DNA from 3 places in the Fodinibius alkaliphilus genome. Region 2 is predicted to be linked to each of the others. Evidence: riboswitches for the same ligand, from Rfam matches in the RefSeq annotation. Region 2 holds a riboswitch; each other region holds the start of a gene.

Region 1 (8,510 bases), on a different contig from region 2:
CCGCAGCATGGGATTATCAGTAACGGGATCTCGTATTTGGATTATTGTGAGCACCAGCTTGTTGGCCGGTGGTATAACCGCTTTTTGTGGTCCCATTGGTTTTGTGGGAATTGCTGTGCCTCACCTTACTCGTTCACTTATGGGCACTAATGATCACCGGGTACTTATTCCCGCCACGCTTCTAATGGGAGCTATCCTGTTGCTGGGGTGTGATATTATTGCTCAGGTCCCTGGATCAACAACTACACTACCGATTAGTGCGGTTACTTCAATGGTGGGTTCCCCAGTTGTGATTTGGGTTATTATACAGCGTAAAAACCTACAGGCCTCTTTTTAATGAGTAATAGTCAGCCTATTATATCGACCCAAGATCTGGATATTGGTTTTCCGGCCAAAGGACGTCGGAAGTTGGCTACGGTTGTAGCATCACGGATAAATGTGGCTATGCAAAGAGGGGAAATTATTTGCCTGTTGGGTCCAAATGGATCGGGCAAATCTACGCTCATAAGAACGCTTTCAGGGTTGCATCGTCCGCTTAATGGGGATGTTATTTTAGAAGGGCACCAGCTAAACCAGTATGCCAATAAACACGTCGCCCGGAAAGTAAGTACCGTATTGACCGACCGTATTACCATTGGAAATATCAGTGTCTACGAGTTGGTGGCTTTTGGAAGATCTCCCTACACCGGTTGGTTTGGATCGCTAAATAAAAAAGATGAAGAAATTGTAGAATGGGCGATTGCATCTGCAGGTATTGAAGAATTTGTCGGTCGCGATGTATTGCATCTAAGTGATGGGGAACGCCAAAAGGTAATGATTGCCCGTGCTTTGGCACAAGATACGCCAGCTGTGCTTTTAGATGAACCTACAGCACACTTGGATCTGCCTAATCGTGTCGAAATTATCCGTTTGCTTCGGAGGTTAGCACATGATACAAATAAAGGTATTCTACTTTCAACGCATGAGTTGGATCTGGCGTTAAAAGCTGCTGATACGTTATGGCTTATCAACAGACAGGGAGAAGTTATTACGGGAACACCTGAAGATCTGGTACTTGAGGGTACTTTTGAATCGGTTTTTGAACGTGATAGTTTTGACTTTGATCGCAGTACGGGATCGTTTCAGTTGCATCAGCCTGCAAAGAAACCGATTTATCTTACGGGGGATACGGTTGGGGTATTTTGGACGCGGCGCGCCTTGGAGCGGGAAGGCTATCAAGTGAAAAAATCGAATGGCACAAAATTGAAGATTAATATTATATCTTCCCAAAATGAATTTCAGTGGGAACTCACAAATGGAAGTTGGGACATTACCTGTAGTTCTATAAAAGAGTTGTTAAATATACTGCGACAAAAATTATCATAAAACGGTTTTTATTTTAAACCGAAAGCCCATACTTTTATAACGCTCTTTGAAATAGTGATCGGTTCCCCATGAAAATGGGGTGAAAAGGGAATTTCGTGCTCCCGAGTATTCGGGAAAATCGGAAGCTGTACCCGCAACTGTGATTCCATTTAAATGTTGTCTCAAATCTTTTATGCCACTATTCCGTCTATTAGGAATGGGAAGGTTAGACAACTGGAAAAGCCAGGAGACCTGCCAATCAATTCTATTTCGAGAAACTTTCGGGAGTTAAAGTTTTAAGAAGATTATAATGACTACTACAAATTCTATGGCTTGCCATAGAGTACTGTATCTTACAGTATTTATGGCTTTTTTTAGCAGTGTATCTTACGCTCAACAAACCTATGTGGCTGATACACTGTCATTTGATGAGATTACGGTCACTGCCACCCGCATTCAACAGCCATTGAACCATCAGCCTACCAGTATTACCTTTATTGATTCTACTCTCATCAGTCTGTTTGAAAACCAGAATATTGGCGAACTGTTAGCGTCTGAGTCTTCTCTTTTTATTAAAAAGAACGGCCCGGGTTCGTTTTCGAATGCTTCGCAGCGAGGACTTTCGTCCGAACAAATTCAGGTGCTTTGGGAGGGTATTCCTATCAACAATGTGATGCTCGGGCAGTCCGATTTATCATTATTATCAGCTGATATGTTTTCAAATATCCAGGTGAGTTCCGGTACACCCAGCACGGCCTTTGGTGGCGGTAGTTTAGCAGGGGCATTGTATCTTTCATCGGATTGGGAAAGCGGTAACAGAGCGTCTTTTCAACAGGGGATTGGCTCATATGGACAGTGGCAGACGTCGATGAAGGGACAATACCAATCCAAGGGGTGGAATTTTTCGGTTCGTAGTCGGGTAGATCACGCCGAAAATGATTATCAGTATTACAATCGAGCCTATAATCGGGAGGAACGGCGTGATCATAATAGGAGTGAGCAAGAGCAGGTTATGGCGACTGTGGCTCATGAATCGGAATACGACTCTTGGGAATCCACGATTTGGTTTGCAGACAGCGACAATCAAATTCCCGGTACTATTCTAAACAATACCCAGGCTCGGCAGGAAGATCGTTCACTGCGCTGGTTAAGTACCTATCAGCGGGAGTGGGGAGAGACCGATATTACAGTGAAAAATTATGTTGACAGAGTAGAGCTCAATTATTTTGATTCCGATATAAATACTGAAAGCTATAGTTCGTATCGGCGATGGATGGTTAGTGCCGATGGCTCTACTCCGTTTAATGAATCTATTTTGTTGAAGGGAGAACTAAGCGGTTCGCTGACCGGTAGTGAGAGTACTAATTATGATGAGGACCATAGTCGCCGTCAGGTAAGTGTGCTTTTCAATCCGGAAGTGGTTCTTTTCAAGGATCGTTTTCGCATCTATCCTGCTCTGCGTGTTGATGCATATAATGATTTTGGAACCGTACTGAGCCCCTCGCTTGGATTAAATTACGAGGTTCTAAACAATAAACTATTTCTGAGGGGGCAACTAAGCAAAGATTTTAATCCCCCAACATTTAATGCTCTTTATTGGGGTAGTGGAGGGAATGCAGACTTGGATGCCGAGCGAAGTAACAGTGGAGAAGCCGGCGTAGTATGGACTCCTTATAGGGCTACTTTTTCGTCGTTAGAAGTAACCGGCTTTTATAGTCAGATAGATCATGGTATCCGATGGTATCCGGATAATAATGGACGATACTCCCCGCTGAACATTGATCAAATTACTACCCAGGGCATTGAAGGGAAATTGGAAAACAGTATTCATTTTGGACCAGGCATCCAGCTTCAGTTGCGGCAATCTATCAGCTTAACAAACACAGAGATAACAGAGCCGCGTTTTTCGGGTGATAACGCCGTTGGACATCAGATGCGATACGTGCCCAAATGGAAATATAATGCTTCTCTGCGTTTACAAAGAAATAAGTTGAGCGGCTTGCTGCAATACCGTTGGATGGGTCGCCGATATACTACTGATACCGAAGAGCTGAGTGCCTCACTTGATCCATACCAGGTAGTGGATGCTACTCTCCAGTTTCAACAAGAATTTTTTGGATTACTAATAGAGGCCCGCTCCAGTGTAAAAAATATTTTTGACCAGGATTATGAAGTCGTACAGTGGTATCCAATGCCACAGCGAAATTTTACTTTTTCACTCACAGCAACATATCAATTCTAATTAACTCGTATGTTTAAACGTTATCTACTTTATTTATTTGCAATTACAATTTTCACCGTATCCTGCGGTGATGACAACAGTACATCTCCCGAACCAGATCCACTGGAAACCACCTCGGTGTATGTGACCAACGAGGGGAATTTTAGTGATGGCAACGGTTCAGTTACCAGTTACGATCCTGCTGATAAAAGTAGCCTTAAAAATGCATTTGAAGATGCCAACAACCGTCCGCTTGCAGGTATCATTCAATCTGCCCATGTAGATGGTGATCGTATGTATTTGGTCATAAATTCGGCCAATAAAATTGAGGTCGTTGACAAAGAAAGTATGGAAAGCCTTGGCACCATTGAAATGTCGGTTTCTCCAACGGCCATTGAAGTTATTGATGATGAAACTGCTTTTGCTACTACGCTTGACTATCAAGCTGATATTGACAGTATTTCTGTTCTTGATTTGTCATCCATGGAAGAGACTGGCCAGCGTATAGGTGTGGGTAACTCTCCGCGTGACATTGTTCGTGTTGGTGATCAGATCTATGTTACCAACAATGGTTCCGGTTATGGAAATACGATTTCGATCATTGATGCAGAATCCAATTCGGTAGAACAGACCATCGAAGTGGGAACTGGTCCCAGCCAGATGGTTGTTGACAATGAAGACCGCATTTGGATAGTCTGTAATGGACGGGTTTCCTATGATGAATCTACTGAAGATGTCCCTGGCAGTATTTACCTTTTGGATGGACAAACCGGGCAAATCCTAAACTTTATAGAATCGGATGATATCGTTGCTTCATCGGGATATAAATACCGGTTAGCACTTAACATTGAAGATGCGCGGGGATATTTGCTCAATAATGGCATTTCAATGATTGACATGAACGATGTTACTCTTTCGGATGATAAATTGATTGATCGAGCATTTAATGCCATTGGTTATTTGGGTCCTGAACAGCGCATTTATGTTGGGCAGAGTAATGGATATAGCCAGCCGGGCCAAGCATTGCTTTATGATTTAGAAGGAGCAGCTGTAGATTCGTTTGCAGCAGGTATAGCGCCCAATGGATTTCATTTTGTCAACGAAAATTAAGGAGAGTTCAATTTTAATTTAAGATTGGATTTTAAATTATATCAGACACAGTGCTCTTTATCATCAAAAGAGTACTGTGTTTTTTTATTTTGTCTATTGGTTTGAGTATTTGGCCAAGTCTTGATTTCTCTTCGTTGTAACTGCTTATCAAGGTAAATTTAAAGTTATCCACAACCCGTTTTAAAATACGGCTGGATTTTTCGAAAAAATATTCTCCCAACCCGTTTTCAATGTGGATAACTCTGGCTTTTTGTGGAAAAGTTTTTGCCTTTTTGACTTGCTCCAAAGTACCAGTCCATTATATTTAATTGATGGAATAAAGAGACATCATTACTGCTTTTCAGTACCTACCAAATTGATATAATTTTTTAAATAAACCGGAGTTAGCTATATGAAATTTTCACGTTTTTATACACAAGAGAAGTGGGACAGCCCATACGGAGATATGAACTTTGTCAGTCGAAAGTCGGAAATTAAAAATCCCGATGGTTCGATTGTTTTTAAGATGGACGAGCTAATTGTACCTGAAAGTTGGTCGCAGGTATCAACCGATGTAATTGCTCAAAAGTATTTCCGTAAAGCCGGTGTGCCTCAGATTACGAAAAAGGTAAAAGAAAAAGGGGTGCCGGAATGGCTTCAGCGTTCAGAGGCTGACGAAAAAGCCATGAAAAAAGAAGGTATTGACGAGGATGATTTTTATGGCGGAGAGTACGACAGTCGCCAGGTATTCCATCGTCTGGCAGGTTGTTGGACGTATTGGGGTTGGAAACACGATTATTTCGATTCTGAAGAGGCTGCAAAAGTATTTTATGATGAGCTCCGTTATATGCTTGCCAATCAGATGGCTGCACCTAATAGTCCCCAGTGGTTTAATACCGGTTTACATTGGGCCTATGGAATTAACGGACCATCCCAAGGACACTATTATGTTGATGGCAAAACAGGCGAATTGACCAAGTCCGAAGATGCGTATTCGCATCCACAGCCGCATGCTTGCTTTATCCAGAGTATTGATGACAACCTCGTAAACGAGGGCGGTATTATGGATTTGTGGGTTCGTGAAGCACGCCTCTTTAAATATGGATCCGGCACGGGTAGTAACTTTTCGAAGGTCCGCGGTGAAGGTGAGCCATTGAGTGGTGGCGGACGTTCTTCCGGATTGATGAGTTTCCTCAAAATTGGTGATAAAGCCGCCGGCGCTATTAAGTCTGGTGGTACCACACGACGTGCTGCCAAGATGGTTACGCTTGATCTGGACCATCCTGATATTGAGGAGTATATCAATTGGAAGGTGAAAGAGGAGCGAAAAGTCGCTTCTATGGTTACCGGATCGAAGGTACTGGAGAAACATCTCAAGAAAATTATTAAGTTGTGTAACAAGCCGGTTGAGATTGATGGCCGTACTTTCAACGGTGCCGTCAGTCGTGATCCTGTTAAGAACAAAGAGCTTGGCCGAGCAATAAAAGAAGCCAAGCAAGATCAGGTTCCACTCAACTATATAGAGCGTGTGGTTCAGCTGGCAGAGCAAGGGTTTACTGATCTGGAATTTGAAACCTATGATACGGATTGGGATTCTGAGGCCTATCGTACGGTAAGTGGACAAAATTCGAATAACTCTGTTCGTATCCCCAATAAGTTTATGAAGGCCGTAAAAGAAGACGGCGAATGGGATCTGTACTGGAGAACAGAAAAGCGGAAAGCGGCCGAGGAAGGACGTGAGCCCAAGCCGTGCAAGTCGATGCCAGCCCGTGAACTTTGGGATGATATTGCTAATGCCGCATGGGCTTGCGCCGATCCGGGAGCACAGTATCACGATACAATTAATGAGTGGCATACATGTCCCAACGACGGACCGATTAACGGTAGTAATCCGTGCTCAGAGTATATGTTCTTAGATAATACAGCCTGCAATCTTGCGTCACTCAACTTGATGAAGTATTTCAAGACGGATGAGTGCCAGGAATTTGATGTGGAATCGCTACGAAATGCGTCGCGAATTTGGACGGTGGTGCTGGAAATATCAGTATTGATGGCTCAGTTCCCATCCAAAGAAATTGCCGACCTTTCCTACAAGTACCGTACGCTTGGACTTGGCTTTGCCAACCTGGGTGCTGCACTGATGGTACAGGGCGTTCCGTATGACAGCGATGAGGGATGTGCTATTGCCGGTGGATTGATGAGTATTATCCACATGAATGCGTACAAGACCAGTGCCGAGATGGCTGAGGATCTTGGAACGTTTGAGCGGTTTGAGGCAAATAAAGAGCCGATGCTGAAAGTAGTCCGTAACCACAAACGTGCGGCCTATAATGCAGATCCCGAAGAGTATGAAGATCTCACCGTGAAGCCGATGGGCATTGATGCCAATGAATGTCCCGATAACTTGTTGAAGGCGGCGCGAAAAGATTCTGATGAAGCCGTAAAGATGGGTGAGAAGCATGGCTATCGTAATGCGCAGGTTACGGTGATTGCACCAACCGGTACCATTGGTTTGGTGATGGATTGTGATACCACGGGAATTGAACCAGATTTTGCTCTGGTGAAGTTTAAGAAACTTGCTGGCGGTGGACACTTTAAGATTATTAACCAATGTGTGCCCAAAGCGCTGCAAAATCTTGGATATAGTCCCAAGGAACGTGAGGAAATTATTAATTACGCTAAAGGACATGGTTCGTTGGACGGCTGCCCACATATCAACGAGGAAAGTCTCCGCGAAAAAGGTTTTGGTGACAAACAGCTTGAAGCCATTGAAGAAGCGCTGCCAAGTAGTTTTGAAGTCAAGTTTGCCTTCAACCAGTGGACCCTTGGCGAAGATTTCTGCAAGGAAGTACTCGACATTTCTGATGAACAGTTGGGTAATCCACAGTTTGATGTCCTTAAGCATCTTGGGTTTTCCAAAGAGGAGATACAGGAGGCTAATGATTACGTATGTGGTACGATGACAGTAGAGGGTGCTCCGCACCTAAAAGACGAGCATTTGCCAGTATTTGACTGTGCAAATCGTTGTGGACGTATTGGTACGCGCTACATTAAGCCAAAGGGACATATTCGGATGATGGCAGCCGCGCAACCGTTCGTATCGGGTGCCATTTCTAAGACTATTAACTTGCCTAATGAGGCAACAGTTGAGGACTTTAAGGATGCTTATATGGATTCCTGGGAGCTGATGCTGAAGGCGAATGCGTTGTATCGTGATGGCTCTAAGTTGAGTCAACCATTGAATAGCCTGAGTGATGTGTTTGAAGATCTGGATGAAGAAGATCTGGACGAGGAAACGAAGGCACAGCAAGACAAAGTTGTGGAAACGGCTGAGCGTATTGTCCACAAATACGTAGCTGATCGCAAACGCCTTCCAAGTCGTCGAAACGGTTATACTCAAAAGGTGAAGATTGGCGGACAGAGTGTATACTTGCGAACAGGTGAATACGAAAACGGCCAACTTGGTGAAATCTTCTTGGATATGCACCGTGAAGGAGCTGCGTTCCGTAGCCTCACGAACTGTTTTGCCATTGCAATTTCACTTGGCTTGCAGCACGGTGTACCGCTCGAAGAGTTCGTTGATGCCTTTACATTTACCAAGTTTGAGCCCAGTGGAACCGTTAGCGGAAGTCCGCATGTGAAAATGACGACTTCGGTGATTGATTATATTTTCCGTGAGCTTGCTGTTACGTATCTCGGTCGAGATGATTTGGCGCATGTTCCTGCAGAGGATATCATGTCGCGCAAAATGCGACCATCCGAAGAAGAAAAACAGCGTTCTGATCGTTCAAAGAATCCGGCAAATAAGCCGGATGATAGTGCTGATCAACCTGAAACAGTAGTTGAATCGCAACCG
Region 2 (8,510 bases):
ATTATCGAGTCCGCGTGTCATCGTCTCTAACGTATCTTCAAATTTATCCCAATCAATATCGCTTTGATCATCCGTTAGATGCTTCGACAAATTAACCGATGCCAGCGTACACACTGCTGTAGAATCGGAACTGTTGGGAATAGAAATTTCGGTACAGAGATTCGAACTATTGATTACACTATACTTGGGGCACGGATTATGACGATTGTGTTCGTCTTTGAATATCAGCCATGGATGACCCGTTTTGGCTAATTTGAAGAGGTATTTTTTGAAGAAATTTTTGCTATCACGCTTGTCATATTGCTTTAAATCCCCATCCTCGGCCTGCTCAATACGCTTTTCATACTTTTTCTTAAAATCATCACCTACGGCATCCACCAACTCGGGACATTCCCCGGGATCAAAAAAGTACAATGGCTCTCCATCCTTGATGCGACGCATCATTTCGTCGGGCATCCAAAGACTGGTATTCAGCGACGGCGTCCGAAAATACGCGTTTCCCGTAGTTTCGCGCAGGTCCAGGAATCCATCAATATCGAGATGCCACGGTTGCATAGACATCACCTGAGAACTCCTGCGGCGCCCGCCTTGCTGAATAGAATTTACTAATGTATCAAAAATTTTAATGAACGGGATAGCCCCTGACGAGGGTGCATTCAACGATTTAATATTTGAACCCGTTGCCCGAATTCGGGTAACATCCGTACCCACGCCACCGGCATACTTTGCCAAGAAAGCCGTTTCGCGGGCTTTGTCCATAATAGAATCCAGCGAATCGTCAATAACGCTCACATAGCATGATGAATACTGGGAAGTAGTCGTACCAGAGTTAAACAACGTAGGCGTAGAGTGCAAGTATTCCAGTTTTGAAAGTTTATTGTAAACCTTCACAACTTCTTCATTGGAATTCCCAATTCCCATAGCCACCCGCATGAAAAACCATTGCGGCTTCTCTAAAAGTTGGTCATCTCGATCTCGCATCAAGTAACGATCTTTAAGGGTAGTTAGCCCAAAATACCCAAGCAAGCCATCACGGTTAAAATTTAAGCTCTCTGCTAATAGCTCAAAATCAAACTCTTTAAGGTTCTCATCCAGCAAATTTTCTTCAAACCCTTGGGCCAAATAATCCCGAAAATGATCCAATCGCCGGTTGATATCTTTGTCCACTATTTTCAACAGCTGCCGAGTGGCCAGCGTATCGTAAACAGGATGCTTGGGGATAAGCTGCTCAATAGCTTTTAGCACAAGCTGGTCAAGCTCCTCGGTAGTAACCCGTTCGGGAACTTTGAGATCAAGCTCTTTCATGATTTTGAAGACGATTTCGTAATCATCTTCAACCTCCAGTCCCTGGATAATTTCAAAGATGGCGTTAATAATTTTTTGAGTTCGGAAAGGTTCTTCTGTTCCGTCGCGTTTTATAACTGTTCGTTTCATGGCATTGGTAGGTTTATTCGTAATTAGGCTCTATGTCATACTGAACTTGTTTCAGCATCTCTTGCAATGGATCCCGAAACAGGTTCGGGATGACACGGAGAATGACATAACTGTTAATAGTTTGTGTATTCAGTAGATGAGACTTCGAAAAAGTTGATCAGCTTTTTAACGTCTTCTTTCTGCAGAAATCGCAGTGGGTTTTCATTGATATGGAACTCCTGCTGAAAACCAAGCTCTTGCAGCCGGCGGTCGGTTATGTATTTGAGATAACGCTCCATTTCCCCCGATGAAATACCCAGAATTGTCCGGTCCCCGAACTGGTGCTTCACGTATTCAATTTCGAGTGAGGTTCCTTCCAAAATCACATTGCGGATGTCCTGCACATATTCGGTATCCTCAACAATTTCTGGGTTTTCGTCCAGCATAATCAGGATGGCTTCAATACCGTTTTGCAGGTGAAGCGACTCATCGATGAGTACCAGCTCTACCCCTGAGACCACATTTTTCATTTTTGCCATATCTTTGAGTGCAAAGAAATGGGCAAAAGAAGAGTAGAAGAAAATCCCTTCAAGGATAATGTTGTTGAGCAGAATAGCTCGGAGTACCTGCTTTTGCCCTTTGAGGGTTTCAGGATTAATTTTCCCGTGACTAATTTTGTCGATCTCATCGACAATAAGGTTCTGTTTTTTTCGCAGTATGGGATCGTCGAAAGCCACATCGTACATTTTCTCTCTATCCAGCCCGAACGATTGCAGCACAATTTCAAAGAAATCGCTGTGTATATTTTCCATAAAAAGCTGTGTACTGAAACTCATCTTCGCATGCGGATCAGTCAACAGCGGAAAAAAAGAATTGACCAACACATTTTGCACCAGTAGCTCCGACGAACAAAAATAGCCCACCGCTGTATCGAACAATTCTTTTTCATCGTCGGTAAGTGAATGATAGTCGAGGGCATCCTGCTGGATATTCAGCTCCTCGGGGAACCACACCACTTTTTTCTGTTTCTCGTACAGTTCTTTAAAAATGGGATAAGAAGGGTCTTCGCTCAGTTTGATATTATCACGCACCGAAGTACGTCCAATTAATTTTGTAGGCATAAAGGTCTCCGTTTTAGCTTGCAATTATGAGGAGGGATGCTAAAACGTTGATAAGGCAGACATCAAATAGGAACAGTAGTGAAAGTCGGATATTCCATACCTGCCTTTCAACAACGCCCTAACTCCCGAAGGCCTCGTTTACTTGATTTAAAGGCAGGTCTCCTGACTTACCGACCAACTCTTTGCACCTTCCCATCTCGTTTGGGCTGAGACAGTGGTTGCTACAAAGAATATTGCGGATTACAGTTGCGGGAACAGTTCCGGCTTTCCACCGGATTCCCTTTTCATCCCGACAGCTGTCGGGACACCTTCAAATCTATTTTTAAGAAAACAGCTACCGCTCTCATTGTCAATGACTACTTTTCCACAAATAGCCAGGGTTTTCCACAATTGGTATTGAAAACAGCTATTCTATCTCCTCATCCTGAGTATAATGTTGCATGGCCAACCAGAAAAAGATTGTTGCCAGTACCCCGCAAAAGCTGAACACCGTCATCAATGCCTTGGCCGTACCATAATCACCGGTAAAAATTGTATCCATCAACCAACCGGTAAGAGGCGGCCCAATACCAAACCCCACTACACTAATTACAAATAAATACAAGCCACTGGCCAGTGCTCGCATATTCGGCTTTACCAAGTACTGCAAAATTGCTGCTGCAATGCCGTTGTATGATGATGAGATAATATTTGCCAATCCAATCAGGATCAGTGCCACCATCGCGGATTCAGCAAATAACCCAAAATAATAGAACGGCAAACAAGCTAACGCGGCTACTACGCCCGGTACAAATCGATAGGAAGCCTCAAACTTTTGTGCCAGCCAGTCAGCTGCTTTACCTGATGCCATTACGCTAAGTCCCGTTGCCATCATAAACCATCCATATTGCGGAATTAACGATCCAGCCCCATGAATATCAGTCAATACTTTACCCACAAACCCTAATATAGTGTAGCCCGTAAAGGCCATAAAAGAGAAGCCCAGAAAATGGTAGCGTACGGTTTTTTTTCGGATGATGTACCGAACCACATCACCAAATGACTGTTCGGTATCATATCGCTTATTCTTGGGAGATTCGGTAATTCCTCTGGGAAACTCTTTGATCACAACCCAAGCTACAACAGCTATTAATAGTCCGGGCGCTCCCACTGATATCAGCGAAGTGCGCCAGTCATAGGCCTGAGCAATACTCCCCCCCACTAAAAATGAAATTCCAATCCCCAGAAAAATTCCGGCCGCATAAATGGAAAAGACCGTCCCCCGCTGTTCGGGTTTAAAATAATCCGAAAGCAGGGAATAAACCGCTGGACTTAATGCCGACTGGCTGATCCCCACAAAAAAACGGGCAACAATCAAAAACGTAAGCGAGGTAGCAAATCCACTGACAATCGTCATCAGGCTCCACACCACCAATCCAGCAATAATCATGAGCTTACGGGAATAGATATCTGCCAATCGCCCCATTGGGATACCGCACAGCGCATAAATAAACGAAAAAGCTGTTCCGTAGAGAATGCCGACTTGGAAATTACTGAGCGATAGTGCATCCTGAATACTTGGCGCCAGCACAGCAATGATCTGGCGATCCACAAAGCTGGAAATGTAGATAAGTGTTAACAATCCCAGTACCAACCAGGCATAGGGAGAGGAAATGAGTTCTTTGGCTTTCTGTTTTGGTAGCGACATTCCTTAAGTTTTCCTTTATTTAGTGAAGCTAAAGGTAGGGTAATTTAATTGTTGATTTCCACCTTAAATAAGCTGGAATTACACTACCAGCAATCCCATAATACAGTATTCTAAACCGAGGACATCTATCACACATGGCCAAAACCAAGCAGTACGAAGATCTTCCCAAACTCCCCGAGAAAACTGACGAAGAAAAGGCACGAGCCCAAGAAATTTTAGATCAACTTTACAAACATTATCCCAACCCCCATTGCGCGCTTGATCACCGAAATCCATTTGAACTCTTGTGTGCTACTATCCTAAGTGCACAGTGCACCGATGTTCGGGTAAATAAGGTTACGCCGGATCTGTTCGAGGCTTACCCAACGCCCGAAGCCATGGCCGAGGCTCCCATCCAAGAGCTGGAGGAGTTGGTTCGTTCCACCGGATTTTATCGCAACAAAGCCAAAGCCCTCAAGCAATCTTCGCAAACTATTGTAGAAAAACATGATGGAGAGATTCCACAAAATATTGATGACCTGCTCGAATTTTATGGCGTTGCTCGCAAAACAGCTAATGTAGTACTGGGCAATGCATTTAATATCAATGTAGGTGTAGTCGTAGATACCCACGTGCGGCGTTTTTCCAACCGGTATGGACTTACTGAGCACGAAAAAAATACCGACAAAATTGAGCGCGATCTGATGGCACTATTTCCACGTGAGCACTGGACAAACTTATCGCACCTGATGATTCACCACGGACGTAATGCCTGTAAAGCTCGTATTTCTGAGCCGCCCGATCATCCGCTCTGTGAAAATTATGGAATCCATTGTGAATGCCAGGCGATGCGGAAAGAATAATAATCAAAATATCATGCTGAACTTTGCCGTGTTCCGACCTTTCGGGGTTGCAGCATCTCTTGAGATAACTAAAATGGCAGATCCTGAAATAAATTCAGGATGACACGGTATTCCAAAAACTACCTACTCATGAGTGAAGAAAAGCTATTTAGTTCTAAAATTGATCCTATCCCACCGCTACGTCGTGACTTGCAGATTATCCCTGTACAAGACAACGGAACCGCGCTCCTCTACTTTCATGATCAACGGGGATATACCACCCCTGATTTTGCGTTGAAGCGCGAAGCCCAACAACTTCTTTCACTGTTCGATGGTCAGAAAAGTATTAACGACTTAGAATCTCATTTGGGGAATGGGATAGGTAAAGATGATCTGCTTGATTTTATTCAACTATTGGACCAAAACCGGGTTTTGGATTCTGCCTATTTTGGAAACCATGCCGAAAAAGTCGAAGCAGATTATGAGTCAGCTGACATCCACAAATCCGTAACTGCCGGCGGTTCGTACCCGGCTGATGCCGAGGAGTTACAACATTACTTGGACGAGGCTTTTGCCAAACATGCTGAAAATATTAGCCCTGCGAGCTCTGCCAAGGCACTTTATGCACCACACATCGATCCGCGCGTAGCTTTAGATAGTTACGTAAAAGCGTTTGCGCCCATCCGGAACTTAAAACCCAAGCGTGTGATTATTCTGGCAACTTCGCACTATGCTGGACTTTATCCCGACCTTTATCAAAATGCCCCTTTCATTCTGGTTGATAAAGACTTTAAAATGCCATTGGGAACAATTCCCCGAGATCAAGAAGCCATTGAAGAACTCCCACGTTCCGCCTCTGACTTAGGAATCTCATTCCATGATCGTGCACATCGTATGGAGCACAGCATCGAACTGCACCTGCTCTTTTTAAGCTATCTCTGGAATCACAATTACGAAATTGTGCCTTTCGTGGTACGCGGGTTTGATGACCTGTATTACATGAAAGAGGGTCAGCTTGGAAAACAGCTGGACAACTTTTCTAACCTGCTTCAAAAACGTTTTGGAGATGATGAAGAAACCTTTTTTCTGATCAGCGGTGACCTTGCTCATTTTGGCAAAAAGTTTGGAGATGAATCACCAGCCCAAACGATGTTTGACGATGTAGAACATTTTGACAACAAGTTTTTAGACTACGGTTCTAACAATGACCGTGAATCCATGCTCACATTAATGAAAGAGGGCTATGATCCATACCGTATTTGTGGATTTCCGCCGCTTTATACCTTTTTGCAATCCATGCCAGACCTAAAGGGTGATATTTTAAGCTACGATCTTTGGGATGAGCGTGAACGAGACAGCGCTGTAACTTTCGGATCCATTCTTTATCAATAGAGCACAGCTTCTACGGATGCAGCTAATAAGCACCGATAGTAAAATCATCCCTTTTCGCTGTGAGAATCCGCCTAATCGGTGTCACCTGCGGTCTATTAATCCACTATTTCCATTTTTTCAGCAAAGTAAGACGTAAAGTCCCGCATATCTTCGGCCATACCTTCTTCTTCGGTAGAATTCTCTAAGGTATCAGCCATAGTTACCAATGTTTGATGAAAGAAAATTTTCATTTCTTCTTTCGTCATTTCTTTTGTCCACAGATCCAATCGCAGCGTATCCTGCTGTTCAGGATCCCACATCGATAACAACATTGCCTTGCAGTTGGCAATGCCTTCGCCTTCTTTATCAGTGGCATTCCAATCTATTTTTTCGGGGACGTTATTATCGTCGAGTTCTACAGTAATGCTAATTTCTTTCTTGTTATCAGCCATAAATCAACTACCTTTTTTAGATCCTGATTCCGAAAACTTTCGGGGCAGGGTAACACATTAATTTCATTTCCATTCTCAAATAAAAAAGCCTCATCCATCGCAAAATGAATGAGGCCAAAATTACAAACTGCTATCGAAAATTAATAGCGATAATGGTCAGGCTTATACGGTCCCTCTTTGGGAACGTCAATATATTCAGCCTGCTCATCAGAAAGCTCATCAAGCTCCACACCAATTTTCTTAAGGTGCAGACGTGCGACCTTTTCATCCAGATCTTTAGGAAGTACACTTACTTCCAGATTGAAATCTTCTGGACGATTCCAGAGTGCAATCTGTGCTAATGTCTGGTTGGTAAAACTGTTCGACATCACAAAAGAAGGATGTCCTGTAGCATTACCAAGATTCATCAGACGACCTTCCGAAAGGAGAATAATTTCCTTACCGTTTTCGTTGAGCTTAAATAAGTCAACTTGCGGCTTGATGTTGTCGCGCTCAGCATTCTCTTTCAACCAAGCTACATCAATCTCGTTATCAAAGTGACCGATATTTCCGACAATCGTCTTATCCTTCATATTCTTGAAGTGACGTTCGGTAATAATGTCTTTGTTACCCGTTGCCGTAACAACGATATCTGCTTCTTTAACAGCATCATCCATCTTCATGACTTCGTAACCTTCCATTGCAGCTTGAAGTGCACAGATAGGATCGATCTCGGTAACAATTACGCGGGCACCTGCGCCTCGAAGCGAAGCAGCAGAACCTTTTCCGACATCACCATAACCAGCAACAACAGCAACCTTTCCAGCAAGCATAATATCAGTCGCACGCTTAACCGCATCCACACAAGACTCGCGGCAACCGTACTTATTATCAAATTTCGATTTGGTTACCGAATCATTAACGTTAATTGCAGGAGCACCAAGAGTGCCATTTTTCGCCATTTTATACAGGCGATTTACACCAGTCGTAGTTTCCTCAGAAATTCCGTTAATGCCGTCAAGCAGCTCAGGATAATCTTCGTGAACCAACTTCGTAAGATCCCCACCATCATCGAGAATCATATTCAACGGTTCGCCATCTTCAAAGAAAAGTGTCTGCTCAATACACCACCAAAACTCTTCCTCATTCATTCCTTTCCAGGCATACACCGGAATATCCTGATCAGCAATAGCGGCTGCAGCATGATCTTGTGTTGAAAAGATGTTGCAAGAAGACCACTGTACCTCGGCCCCCAACTCAACAAGCGTTTCAATAAGTACTGCTGTTTGTACCGTCATATGCAGGCAACCCGCAATACGAGCCCCCTTCAACGGTTGTTCTTCCGCATACTCTTCGCGGAGCGCCATCAAGCCAGGCATCTCTGCCTCAGCCAAACGAATCTCTTTTCGGCCAAACTCAGCCAAACCAATATCCTTAACCTTGTAAGGAAGTTTCTCTTTTACCTTCTGTGCCATGAATGTTAATCCTTAATTTCCGTTTTGTGAAAGTCGTTAAAAATACAAGTTTTATGCGTAGTACTCAACAGTATTACTATAAAATAGATTCAAACAAAAACTACATCTTCTTATGTTCCTCAATAATCTTTTTAAGTTTCTCATAATCACCCTGCGGACCTGAGGTTCCCATCGACTTTTCGATAAAATTT
Region 3 (8,510 bases), on a different contig from region 2:
GCAGATTCATCATGGGATTGTCTTGCGCAGAAAACTTATTGATATAAAAGCGCTCCATATCATCGGGAAGTTGATCCCGAATCCCGTCAATTTTTTCTTTTAGCTCCATCGCTTTGAGGCTGATATCGGATCCCATCTTAAACTGTACAAAAATCCCTGCTTGATTTTCGCTCGAGTTGGAACTGATACGTTCGATACCACTAATAGTGGCAATAGCCTCTTCTACGGGACGCGTGATATTTCGTTCTACTTCTTCGGGAGTAGAATTTTGATAAGGTAGGGTAACGTAGGCGCCCGGGAATGAGATGTCTGGAAAATACTCCAGTGGTACCATTCTACTGGCGATAGTGCCGATTATTACAAAACTTATAAATACCATTATCGTGGTAACCGGTCGGCGTAACGAAAGATCTGTAAATTTCATAGCTGTAGGCCCTCCGTTTTAACTGTTAGATTGATCAAGTGCCGGTTTCCGTTTGTACACCTTGCGGTCCATGATGGCATACATTGTCGGTATTACGATCAAAGTGAGCAGGGTTGAGACAATAAGTCCGGCAATTACAGTGATAGCCATTGGAGCCCGCAATTCGGCTCCGTCACCAAATCCTATAGCAAGTGGCAACAGGCCGAGTGCTGTGGTAAGCGTTGTCATAACGATGGGGCGCAAACGCGATTTTCCACCTTCTAATATCGCTTTAATCTTGCTCATTCCACGCTCACGATACTGGTTGATAAGGTCGATGAGCACGATGGCATTATTCACCACAATACCAGCCAGGAGAATTAACCCAATAAATACTACAACGCTAATGGTTGAACCCGTAATCCATAAGCCAAGTATGGCACCTACCAAGGCCAGTGGGATGGTAAATAAGATGATGAATGGGTGGAGCAGCGATTCAAACTGTGAGGCCATCACCAAGTAGACCAAAAAGACGGCCAGTGACAGGGCGAATAGGAGTGATTGGAAAGAATCCGCCATCTCCTCATTTTGGCCAGTAATTTGTGCTTGAGTGCCAGTCGGGATAGCTGTTTGGCTAATAAGTTGTTCAATCTCTTCAGCGGCTGTGGCCAAATCACCATAATTTAGATTAGCTGACACAATAGCAACGCGTTGTTGGGCAACGCGACGTATTTCACTCGGGCCAGTAGCCACTTCGATGTTAGCAATACTGGATAACGGAATAGGTGCTTCACTGTTGGGGTTAATGATAATATTCTGGATATCCTCGACCGACGAGCGATCTTGCTCCTGAGAACGTACCAATACATCAATCTTTTGGTCTCTCCACGAATAGCGCGTCGCTACATCTCCACGAACTTTATTGACAATCAAATCAGCTACCTCATGGACTTGTAACCCAAGAGAAGCCGCCTTGGGACGATCAAATGTAATTTGGATTTCGGGATTGCCTTGTTCCATGGTAGATTTTACATCGGCAAAACGATCATTGGACGACATCTTTTGGAGAACCTCATCGCTCACTTTTTTCAAGTTTTCGAGATCATACCCAGCAACTTCCACCTCGATAGGTGTTTTAAACGTAAACAGTGCCGGGCGGGAAAATTTATATTGTAAACCCGGAATGCGCTGTAAATCTGTGCGCAATTCATTCATCGTTTGTTCCTCAAGTGCCCGATCGGCGCCCGATACCAACGAAACGTTGAGTTCACCCCAGTTTTCACCTCCTTGATTGGGGTTAGCATCCATCTGGTTACCGGTACCCGCAACGGCAAAGGTTGTGTTAATTTGGTTCACATCGTTAGCAGCTTGTTGAACATACTGCATCGCTTTATCAGTTTGCTCAATGGGTGTTCCCGGAGGCAAATTAAATTCCACATTGAATTCACCTTGAGACAGGGAGGGGATAAGTTCCATTCCCAATTGAGGTACAAGCATCAGCGATCCCAGCAGACTTAAGAAGGCGAATGAGATTACAGCAAAACGGTGGCGAAGCGACCAGCGAAGGGCATTGGGATATTTGTCTTCAAGGGTTGAAAACCAGTTCTCGAATCCATTCAATACGGGATTAAGAACAAACATAATGCCTTTGCCAATACCGGAAGTTACTTTCGAACCAATGCTAATGATATAGCTGGGGGCTGTTTCAAAAATGAATAAGCGGGCTGCCCTCATCCATTTACCTACTTTGGTTTTAGGTTCTTTAAGTTTCGGTTTTTCTACTTTTGATTTTTCTCGTCCTGCCAACGAGGAAAGCATAGGAATCAATGTGATAGCCACAACGAGGGAGGCCAGCAGGGAAAAGGTAACTGTCAATGCCTGATCGCGGAAAAGCTGTCCGGCAATGCCATGTACAAAAACGAGGGGAAAGAATACGGCAATGGTCGTAAGAGTTGAAGCAACCACGGCCATACCTACTTCTCCCGCTCCATCACTGGCAGCTTTAAGAGGATTTTTCCCCATTTCACGGTGCCGAGCAATATTTTCAAGCACTACAATGGAGTTATCCACCAGCAGTCCAATGCCCAGTGCAATACCCCCCAGTGACATAATATTGAGGGTGATATCATTACCATACATCAAATTAAAGGTGGCAATAACGGAGACCGGAATTGACAGTGAAATAATAACCGTAGCCCACAAATTGCGCAAAAACAAGAAGAGGATGATAATTGCTAATATACCTCCGATAATACCCGCATCTACCACTTCATCAACCGCAGAAGAAATAAAAGTTGACTGATCAAATACTTTTTGCATAGCCATGCCTTCAGGCAAACGCTCCGATAAGTTGTTCATCTGTGCCTCAACGTTGTTCGCTACATTTACCGTGTTGGCATCACCTTCTTTGTAGATCGCTATTTCTACGGCCTCTTGACCATTTAGGCGTGTGATGGCTTCTCGCTCTTTATATCCCTGCGTGATTTCCGCCAAATCTTTTAAGTATACAGGGTTCCCACCTTGGCTGCTTACTACCACATTTCGGATATCATCAACTGATTTAAACTGATTGAGTGTCCGAACCAGGTATTGTTGTGAACCTTCTTCGAGACGTCCGCCCGAGAGATTTACATTTTCGGCTCCCAATACTTGGTTAATACGTTCAATGGGAACACCAAGATGTGATAACCGATCCTGATTAATATTAACCTGGATTTCTTCCTCCAGCCCGCCGCTAATCTTAATTGAAGCTACCCCCAATGCCGATTGTAAATCTTTTTTCAGTTGCTCATCGGCATATCTACGCAGCTTTTTCAACGTATTAACTTGGCTAATATCTTGTTCATCTTGTAAGCTGGCAAAGTCGACATCCGATGATTGTTGCCTATCATCCTTGAGATAAAAAGCGTATCGCATAATAGGGTCGAGGCTGGGATCGAAACGTAGGATTACGGGCCGGCCTACTTCAAGGGGTAGCTGCAGGGCATCTAACTTTTCGCGCACATCAATACTGGCAAAATCCATGTCGGTACCCCAGGCAAATTCTAAGGTAACATCCGATTGACCAGAACGAGAGATAGAGCGAACCTCCTGTACATTCTTAACCACTCCCAACGCTTCTTCAATGGGTTTGCTTACCAGGTTTTCAACCTCAGCGGGAGCAGCGCCCTCAAAATCCGTACGCACGGTTAGGGTTGGATAGCTGAGCTCTGGCAGTAAATTGATGTTTAGTCGACTCAGTGAAACCATCCCAAAGAGAATGATGCCAATCGTAAACATGGCGATGGTTACCTTTCGGCGAATGGAGAAGTCAATTAATTTCATAGTAGATCCCCGTTAGATAAAATATGCTTATGTGTTATAAGGATATGATTTCAACCATTGCACTGTCTTGCAGGCTGCTTTGACCAATGGTGACCACCGTATCAGACGGAGCCAGCCCTTCGATTATTTCAATATTATTACCATTTGCGTAGCCAGTTCGAATATTTTTTCGATAAGCAAGATTATTCTTGATGACGTACACACTATTTATTCCATCTTCACTGATCACAGCATTCTTTGGAATAGTCAAAGCATTCTGACGAGTATCATAGACGATTTGAACGCGACCAAACATCCCGGGTTTGAGTTGTTTGGTTTCATCTTTTACAGAAACTGTTACCTCAAATGTTCCTGTTTGGGGATCGACAACGGGACTTACTCGAAGTACTTGCCCTTCAAACGTTTTGTTTTTGATGGCGTCTACCTGGATTAATGCTTGTTGACCCTTCTTGATTTTGGACATTTCGTGTTCAGGTACTTTAAGGATGGCAAGAATAGGATCGAAGTCTGTGATTTCGAACACCTCCTGATCCGTATTAATCATGTTACCGGCTTTAATAAGTCGATCAGAAATAACCCCACTGATGGGAGCACGAATTTTTGAATTCTTTATTTTTAGCTGTGCCAGCTCATATTCCGATTTCTGTGCTTCATACTCATATTTTGCATTTTCAAATTCTTGGGCACTAATTAAATTCTTGTTAAATAGTTCTTCCTTCCTATTCAGTTCATTTAACAATCTATCCATAGTAGCTTTCGCCCGTTGTGCTTCCAGTTCCAGCTGCTCATCTTCCAACTCGGCTAATATCTCATTGGTATCCACAAAGTCGCCTTCCTCAACGTGAAGTTTCTTTACAATGCCTCGAACTTTGGATACCACCATGGCTTCATCTTGTGCTTCCAGGGTTGCTGTACTTGAATAGTAAGCAGAAATATCCCCGTTTGAGGCTTTAGCAACTTCTACCGGAATAGCAGCAGTAGAATCTTTGTCAGAAACATTTTTTGATTGTGACTCAGAACCACAAGAAACCGTAAAAATGGTGAGGCTAAATGCTAAACCTAAAACAACCCAACCTGTAAAAGATTTCATATCAATAATCACTTTTTGAACCGTTATTATTTTTGAGAACTATTTGTTTTTCCACTACGTTTTGAATCTCAAAAATGTTACGATGTTTTTTATAGGAGGGAGATTGGACCGACAACTTGATTGCAGGATAGAAGCCTGAAAATGCTAATTATACGTTAGTAAGGAATAAAATAAGGCTGCATGATTGAAATCATACAGCCTGAAAATTGATCAAAAAAAATATAATTAGTTATTAAAATATTCGGGATGCTTTGTATGAAAATCTGTAGACTGCTGATATTGCTGGGAAATTCCCAATAGGGTTCCCTCGTCAAAAAGATCACCAATAAATGTGATGCTCGTAGGTTGACCTTCACCCGTAAAACCATTCGGAACGATCACAGAGGGATGTCCCGTAAGGTTGGTAAGCAGTAGATTATTTCCGCCGTACGTAGGGGATACATACAGATCGACTTCCTGCATCACCGAATCCATTTTTTGGATAAGTACTTGGCGGGCTCTGTTGGCCTGAATGTATTCCACGGCTGGTATAAACCGGGCTGATCGGAATAGATTTGGCCAGGCAGATTTTCCTTGCCGGCGCATTTCATCATCACGGTCAGAGAGTGTAAGTTGGTCAAAAGCAGTGGCGCCCTCGGCCGTTAGAATAAAGCTGAGATCACCAACAGGGTAGTCGGGCAATTCAACAGGAGTGAGTTCTGCTCCTAATTCTTTAAGTTTTGCCAAGGTAAGACTATCGCGACTTCGGTTCTCATAATCGCTGTGAAATGCTGATTCCAGGTAACCAATTTTAAGCGAACTGAGGTCAGTATCTGGCTGATAGTTAAACGGAAGGTTATATACTGTTTGGTCCTTGCCATCGGGACCACGAATGGCATCAAAGACGATCGCGGCATCTTCAACCGAGCGGGTAATAGGGCCGACTTTATCCATGCTCCAACTTAACGCCATAGCCCCGTGTCGGCTCACGCGACCGAAAGTAGGGCGGAGTCCCGTAGTTCCGGTTCTGTTAGATGGGGAGATAATAGATCCCCAGGTTTCGGTACCGATTGCAAAGGGAAACAGGCCGGCTGAGGTCCCCGCCGCTGATCCTGCTGACGAACCGCTTGAACCCTGTTCTAAATTCCACGGATTTTTTGTTGTGCCGCCAAACCAGACATCCCCATAGGCCAGTGCCCCGAGCGTAGTTTTGGCAATGAGTATGGCTCCGGCTTCTTCCAGTTTTTTTGCTACAGTGGCCGTTTCATTTCGCACTTGATCTTTATAGGGAGCCGCGCCCCATGTTGTCTTGTACTCCTTAACGGCAAAAAGATCCTTCAGTCCATACGGAATACCATGCAGCGGGCCGCGATAATTGCCGTTTGTGATCTCCTGATCCATTTTTTGTGCCTGCTGTAACGCGAGTTCTTCGGTAACCGTTACAACAGCTTCAAGGGTATCATCGTATTGTTCAATTCGTTCCAGAAAAAACTTCGTCAGTTCTACAGAAGTAATTTTTTGCTGCTGGATAAGAGAAGCTAACTCTGGTATGGAATAAAAAGCCAAATCGGATTTTGTTTTGGGAAGATCAATATCCGCTGGAATATCCCAGTCATTGGGTTGTTGTGTTTTGTCAAAAGTTTTATCCGAAGGTACGGGATTGAAGTTCAGGGCAGGAGGGACACTGTTATCTAATTTGAGATCCCTGATGTTTTGGTAAGAATTTCGATAATTTTGTAATTCAGTGATCATCGAATCTTTTTCTGCTTGAGTAAACTCAATGCCGATGAGTTTGGAAGCTTCTTCAACGACTTGCGAGGTGATTTCACTATCCAGGATATGAATAGCGGTAAAGGCCAGTATAAATCCCAAAGACAATCCGAAAAGAAGCGTACGATAGCGTTTAATCATGACAACATAATTTGTGAGTGGTTAAATCTTAAAATAGCAGAGTCACGCAAAAATAATAGCGATATTACATGCTTTAAATATTTGAGGCGTAATTTCAGGAATTTCAAAATTGGCTTCTGATTGCTAATACCGTTATTATCAGACATCGCAAAAATTTTACTTACTGATTCAATATCAGGTCTGCATCATTCATGATGGTGCAGTTAAAACGGGAATCCGGTGCTTTTCCTGCTCATTCGGGAGAAAAATCCGGAGCAGTCCCCGCTGCTGTAAGCTCCAACAGCTTTTGACCCTTCAAAACCACTGTTCCGCCCGGAAGGCTTTCGGACGGAACGGGAAGGTTGCCAAAAGTGGAGTAAGCCAGAAGACCTGCCGGTATTGATGACGGGAAAAGCTTTCGGGAGAAAAGCTCAATCCATGATTAATAAACGATTTTTTTATCTCTGTGCAGCGGCATTTTTATTGGGATGGTTCGTGCTGTTTTCATTTTTGGGAGGCTGTCAATCGAATCATAATAAAGATGCTGATTCTCAATCTGATGCCAAAGACCTTTCAGTCCAGTTTTCTGATTCGGTGCATGCCGATTATGCAGAAGGATTTCGCATTACCTATCAGGATGATCATAAGCTGCTGGAAATTTTAAAACCGTTTCAGGACCGAGTGGATACGCTTCGTTACTCGTTGGTGCCACGAGAGATCGTTGATGAGGTTGAGGTTGAAAATACGACTGAAATACCCATCCCCATAAAAAGCTTGTTGGCAACGTCTACAACACATATTGCCTTGGTTGAAATGCTTGATGCTGTTGATGTGATTACGGGAATGGCTGGGGCAGACTATGTTTATAATGAAGATATTCGGAAGGGGATCGGGTCTGGCGATATTGCCAGTTTGCCGCAGGGGGAACTCAACAAAGAGGCGGTGCTGGCTATGGGGCCCGATTTGCTTATGGTATCGGGTGGACAGTCTTCTGATTTTGATAATATTCGGATGCTGATGGATTCAGATATCAATGTGATGGTAAACTCTGAGTGGTTGGAAACGACCCCACTGGGTAAGGCTGAGTGGGTGAAAGTATTGGCGGCCTTGTTGAATAAAGAGACGCTGACGAATAAAAAATTTAATGCGGTTGCTGATAAATATAATCGCCTTCAATCAAAGGTTGATGGCGTTGGGGAAAAGCCGATGGTAATCAACAATATGCCATATAAAGGGGCTTGGTTTGTTTCGGGGGGACAGAGTTTTACGGCGCAGTTTTTACGGGATGCAGGAGCTGATTACCCATGGTACGACTCGGATGAAACGGGAGGGTTGCGAAAGAGTTTTGAGGTAGTTTATGAAATTGGGTTAGAAGCCGATATCTGGATCCATCCCGGGGCAGCAGAATCGAAAGAAGATGTTCTGGCAAAGGATTCTCGCTTCAAGGATTTTAAAGCGTTTAAAACGGGAGAAATTTATAATAATAACAGGAGAATGAGTCTGTCGGGTGGCAATGATTTTTGGGAGTCGGGCGTCGTGCATCCGGAAATTGTGTTGGCCGATTTGATCAAGATTTTTCATCCACAATTATTGCCCGACCACAAGCTTCATTACTATCAAAAAATTGATTGATGAACCGTACCGCTGATATAACGCCACAGCATAAGACGGGGATTAAGCCACTTTATTTTGTGCTATTATTGGTGGCTTTGACGGGATTATTTCTCGTCAACCTCGCTTTGGGATCGGTTGATATTCCGGTAAAAGATATAGTGCATATTTTGTTGGGAGGAGAGTCTACAGCTGATGCCTGGCAAAAAATTA

What was found. A riboswitch is a leader RNA that binds a small molecule or an ion and turns the genes downstream of it on or off. The one in region 2 is predicted to bind cobalamin.
Region 1: linked by a shared signal. The riboswitch ahead of AAFH98_RS12965 (TonB-dependent receptor plug domain-containing protein) and the one ahead of AAFH98_RS01940 (ribonucleotide-diphosphate reductase subunit beta) in region 2 are both predicted to bind cobalamin.
Region 3: linked by a shared signal. The riboswitch ahead of AAFH98_RS12980 (ABC transporter substrate-binding protein) and the one ahead of AAFH98_RS01940 (ribonucleotide-diphosphate reductase subunit beta) in region 2 are both predicted to bind cobalamin.

What each region holds. Positions count from the first base shown of each region.
Region 1 covers NZ_JBCFYD010000002.1:1,282,327-1,290,836, reverse strand. Annotated here, with positions in the region: gene AAFH98_RS12975 (iron ABC transporter permease) at 1-337, shown strand, start outside; gene AAFH98_RS12970 (ABC transporter ATP-binding protein) at 337-1,365, shown strand; cobalamin riboswitch at 1,408-1,618, shown strand; gene AAFH98_RS12965 (TonB-dependent receptor plug domain-containing protein) at 1,655-3,586, shown strand; gene AAFH98_RS12960 (YncE family protein) at 3,596-4,675, shown strand; gene AAFH98_RS12955 (hypothetical protein) at 4,707-4,961, opposite strand; gene AAFH98_RS12950 (vitamin B12-dependent ribonucleotide reductase) at 5,067-8,510, shown strand, end outside.
Region 2 covers NZ_JBCFYD010000001.1:445,456-453,965, forward strand. Annotated here, with positions in the region: gene AAFH98_RS01935 (ribonucleoside-diphosphate reductase subunit alpha) at 1-1,434, opposite strand, end outside; gene AAFH98_RS01940 (ribonucleotide-diphosphate reductase subunit beta) at 1,548-2,534, opposite strand; cobalamin riboswitch at 2,670-2,861, opposite strand; gene AAFH98_RS01945 (spinster family MFS transporter) at 2,941-4,221, opposite strand; gene nth (endonuclease III) at 4,356-5,063, shown strand; gene amrB (AmmeMemoRadiSam system protein B) at 5,193-6,434, shown strand; gene gldC (gliding motility protein GldC) at 6,530-6,865, opposite strand; gene ahcY (adenosylhomocysteinase) at 7,006-8,319, opposite strand; gene AAFH98_RS01970 (TlpA family protein disulfide reductase) at 8,420-8,510, opposite strand, start outside.
Region 3 covers NZ_JBCFYD010000002.1:1,291,381-1,299,890, reverse strand. Annotated here, with positions in the region: gene AAFH98_RS13000 (efflux RND transporter permease subunit) at 1-424, opposite strand, end outside; gene AAFH98_RS12995 (efflux RND transporter permease subunit) at 443-3,727, opposite strand; gene AAFH98_RS12990 (efflux RND transporter periplasmic adaptor subunit) at 3,762-4,817, opposite strand; gene AAFH98_RS12985 (amidase) at 5,043-6,707, opposite strand; cobalamin riboswitch at 6,866-7,098, shown strand; gene AAFH98_RS12980 (ABC transporter substrate-binding protein) at 7,125-8,318, shown strand; gene AAFH98_RS12975 (iron ABC transporter permease) at 8,318-8,510, shown strand, end outside.